Regions from separate parts of the Pseudoalteromonas sp. 68 DY56-GL68 genome, predicted to be linked through region 1. Evidence: predicted binding sites of a transcription regulator. Region 1 holds the regulator's gene; the other holds the start of a gene.
The links. The regulator LexA, encoded in region 1, represses DNA repair genes until DNA is damaged. The targets are predictions, from matches to a motif close to TACTGTATNNNNATACAGTA.
Positions count from the first base shown of each region.

Region 1 (2,205 bases):
AAAAACGATGACGCCGATTACACAACAGATAATAAATATCGTCATGTGTAACTCATAAACATTATTACTTATATCAGTTACCCCTTTACGCATATTAAATTGACTATTTGCCAATGCTAACTGCGGTAGAGACACTAATATAAGCCACAAGGCATAACGCATTTTACCCATGTGACAGCTCCTTTAGATGCTATTGCAAGACGCAAAGCGAAAAGGCGTACAGCTAGGTGCCCATTCGTATTTTTATTGTTAAGAGCAAACACGTACCAACACGACAGAAATCTGATACAAGCTCATCGTTTAACACCACAGCACATTATTTTGTGTCTTTTTAGTAAAGCGGTGTTAACACAATGTATTAACCAATTAGTTAAAAAATGAACAATAAGCAAGTTTTTAATCTAAGAAATGTTTATTTTGGTGCAAAAATAACAACTATAATCAGAGCGTTATTTGTAAAAAAAGGAGAAGAGCAAAAACTCAAAAAGAAAGGAAAACTGCGCTATACATGGACTTCCAGCAACGCTAAGGGGTCACAAATCGATGCTAAATAGGTAAAAAGCGGCGTCGCACCAAATTAAATCAGTTTGACGCACCATTTTGGAAACATCTTACTCAGTACAATACATCAAAACAAAAAACGAGCGTGACTGAGAACACTAAAGTTACTTAAGTATATTAGCGTTACATCCAATCAGCATTACGAATAACCCCAACTGCCAATCCTTCAATATTGAAAGATTCGTGTTCGAGATCAACTTCAATCGGTGCAAACTCGTCATTTTCTGCATGTAGGAGGACTTTTCGACCTGCTTTTTCTAAGCGTTTTACAGTCACATCTTCATCAACACGCGCAACGACAACTTGACCATTTTCAGCCACTTGTGTTCTGTGTACTGCCAGTAAATCACCATCCATAATGCCTATATCTTTCATACTCATGCCATTAACACGTAGTAAAAAATCTGCAGCGGGCTTAAACAAAGATGGATCAACCTGACAATGGCTCTCTACATGTTCCTGCGCTAAAATTGGCTCACCTGCGGCAACACGACCAATTAAAGGGAGTCCTAGTTGTTCTGGCTCATCCTCTTCAACTAACTGAATACCACGACTCGCACCAGGCTTCATTTTTATCATGCCTTTTTTAGCCAGCGCTTTAAGATGTTCTTCAGCAGCATTGGCACTTTTAAAACCAAGCGTTTGAGCTATTTCGGCACGAGTTGGCGGCATGCCTGTATCTTTAATAAATACTTTAATAAGTTCTAATATTTGCGATTGGCGTTTCGTTAATGGGCGCATACAACTGGTTTTCCATACAGTACATTTAACTGTGAGTATATACAGTTATCTGAAAATCGCAAATTTAAATTAGCCACCTCATTTTGCTACAAAACTAACATTGAACAGCACAGTTATATGCAATATGGTAGTAGCTTTAATTAGCTTGCTAAGGAAATACCATGAGCATTTGGCACCAGCCAATCACTTTGGAGCAATGCCAGCAATTTGCACAAGGCATTACAGGTGAAGGAACTTTGATGAAAACCATGGGCATTGAAATAACCGAAATTGGTGATGACTACCTAGTTGCCACCATGCCCGCTATACCAGCCCACCATAATCCAATGGGGATGGTACACGGAGGCGCAAATGTTGTGCTAGCTGAGACTGTGGCCAGTTATGCGGCAAATTTTGTTGTTGACTTCGAAAAGTTTTATTGTGTCGGCCAAGAGATAAATGCCAATCACCTCAAAGCATCACGCAAAGGCGTACTTACAGCAATTACACGCCCTATTCATCTAGGGAAAAGAACATCGGTTTGGGAAATTAAAATTAGTAATGCGGCAGGTGAACTGTGCTGCGTATCACGTATGACCGCAGCAGTGGTAGAACGAAGATAGCGAGCTTAGCTCTGAACCGGATAGATGGTAATTTCGATCCCTGCGCCAATGGCAGAAATACGTAATAAGGTATCTGCGTGCAGGGCTTGATTAAAACATTTTGGCGAGTCACCTGACTCAAAACCAATATCAAATGTTCGTTTTGAACACGAAAGCCACTGTTTCAATGCATTGCGTGAACATGACTCAATTAATTCGCATAATTGATTAATTGCTTTATCTGGCGTGCTAATGTCAGCTGTTGCTTCAATACGAGCAAGTTGGCGATATTCATCTTTGTCATAATGTAAGACCATGGCGT
Region 1 covers NZ_JAOCZL010000011.1:34,297-36,501, reverse strand. Annotated here, with positions in the region: gene coxB (cytochrome c oxidase subunit II) at 1-171, opposite strand, end outside; gene NYF15_RS07285 (hypothetical protein) at 378-554, shown strand; gene lexA (transcriptional repressor LexA) at 685-1,302, opposite strand; gene NYF15_RS07275 (PaaI family thioesterase) at 1,464-1,904, shown strand; gene NYF15_RS07270 (hypothetical protein) at 1,910-2,205, opposite strand, start outside.

Region 2 (2,205 bases), on a different contig from region 1:
GCTAATGCAGTACAGCTGATAAGTTTTGCCCTTTCTATTAAGTTATTGTTGTTTTTAATTGTGCTTAAAAATGACATGATTTCAGATTGGCAGTCGCAGCTTCCGGTCGATGCGCCAAACTCGTTTTTAGTGAATATAACAGAGCAAGAGCTTGAACCCATTACCTCTTTTTTAGCAGAGCGCGATATGCCCACCTCTGATTTTTACCCGATAGTACGAGGTCGTGTTAATGCAGTGAATGGTGAGCTAGTTGCACGTGAAGTATCACAGCAAGATAACGAGAAAAAAGATGAAGAGGCACGCTCAGGTATCGGCCGTGAATTAAACCTTACTTGGCGAGAAGACTTACCTGCTCAAAATGAGTTAATAGAGGGTCAGTGGTTTACACAAAGCTCAGTCGCAGAGGCCTCGGTTGAGGAGTCTATGCTTGAACGCCTTGATGTAAAACTAGGTGATACATTAACGTTTTTGATTGGTGCGCAATCGTTCGATGCAAAAATTACCAGTGTACGCAAAGTTAACTGGACCACATTAAAACCAAACTTCTTTATTATTTTAAGCCCAGATGTACTTGAGAGCTTTCCGGCAACGTATATTTCGTCGGTGAGTGTTAAAGCACATCAAAAGCGTGAATTTAATGAGCTGATGCGCCAATATCCAACGGTTAATGTGATTGATGTTGAAAGCTTTATTAAGCAGATCCGTTCAACCATAGAGCAGGTATCTCTTGCGATTGGTTTTGTATTGTCTATTGTGGTGGTGTGTGGTGCTTTAGTACTTATATCTCAGGTGCAAGCGAGCTTGGGTGAACGAATGCAAGAAATTGTTATATTAAGAACTCTCGGTGCAAAAGGGCGGCTTATTAAAAATGCCACCTTGTATGAGTTTTTATTACTAGGCTTAACCGCGGGGGGGGTAGCTGCTGTTGTGAGTGATATTGCTTTATTAATAGTACAACAGCAAATGTTTGACCTTGCCGGTAAATTACACCCTCATATTTGGTTAATTGGCCCTGTTGTTGGTGGTGTCTTTGTAGCTAGTTTAGGCTATTTGATGGTTGCGCGAACAATGCGTAAAAATACGCAAGGGTTACTGCGTGCACTAGGGTAATATAAAGCTCAATAATGTTTATAAAATGCCCGTGTATACGGGCTTTTTTATGTTTTGCAATTGGTTACTGGTAATTTATACAGTGCTCTGGCATTATTAAGGCTATTGAATAAAGAAAATAAATGGGTCAGTTAATTGGCAATTATTTTAGGAATTGATCCTGGTTCACGTTTAACAGGTTATGGCGTAATAGCACACCAAGGCGCTAAATTTACTTATTTAGGGAGTGGTTGTATAAAGCTAGCTGAACATGATTTTCCTGTGCGATTAAAAATGATTTATCAAGGGATCAGTCAGTTAGTTGAGCAATTTTCGCCCGATAGCTTTGCTATCGAAAAAGTATTTATGGCTCACAATCCAGATTCAGCTCTTAAATTAGGCCAAGCTCGTGGGGCGGCTATTGTTGGTGCATCTATGGCTGAACTTCCGGTATTTGAATATTCAGCACGACAAATAAAGCAAGCGGTGGTTGGCAATGGTGGTGCCGACAAATCACAAGTACAGCACATGGTTAAAAATATTTTAAAATTACCAGGCACACCACAAGCCGATGCGGCTGATGCATTGGCTATTGCTATTTGCCATGCTCACTCAGAACAAAATTTAATAAAACTTGCGGGCAGTGCGAGCAAGACCGTAAGAGGACGATTAAGGAAGTAATATGATAGGCCGATTGAATGGTTTGCTAGTTGAAAAGCAGCCGCCTGAAATTTTAATTGAAGTAAGCGGCGTAGGTTACGAAGTACAGATGCCGATGACCTGCTTTTATGACCTCCCTGCGGTTGGTGAGCAAGCTATTATATACACTCACTTTGTGGTGCGTGAAGATGCGCAGTTGTTATTTGGTTTCAATAACAAAACAGAGCGTGCGTTATTTCGAGAGCTTCTAAAAGCCAATGGTGTGGGTCCAAAGTTGGGTCTTGCTATTTTGTCGGGTATGTCTGCACAGCAGTTTGTGACATGTGTAAATAACGAAGATGCAACAACGCTTGTTAAACTCCCTGGTGTGGGTAAAAAAACAGCAGAGCGTTTAGTGCTTGAAATGAAAGATAGGCTAAAAGATTGGGGTAATGACTTATTCACGCCATTTAGCGA
Region 2 covers NZ_JAOCZL010000010.1:85,691-87,895, forward strand. Annotated here, with positions in the region: gene NYF15_RS07045 (ABC transporter permease) at 1-1,110, shown strand, start outside; gene ruvC (crossover junction endodeoxyribonuclease RuvC) at 1,246-1,770, shown strand; gene ruvA (Holliday junction branch migration protein RuvA) at 1,772-2,205, shown strand, end outside.
Region 2: the regulator LexA is predicted to act here: its motif matches at 1,176-1,195, upstream of ruvC (crossover junction endodeoxyribonuclease RuvC).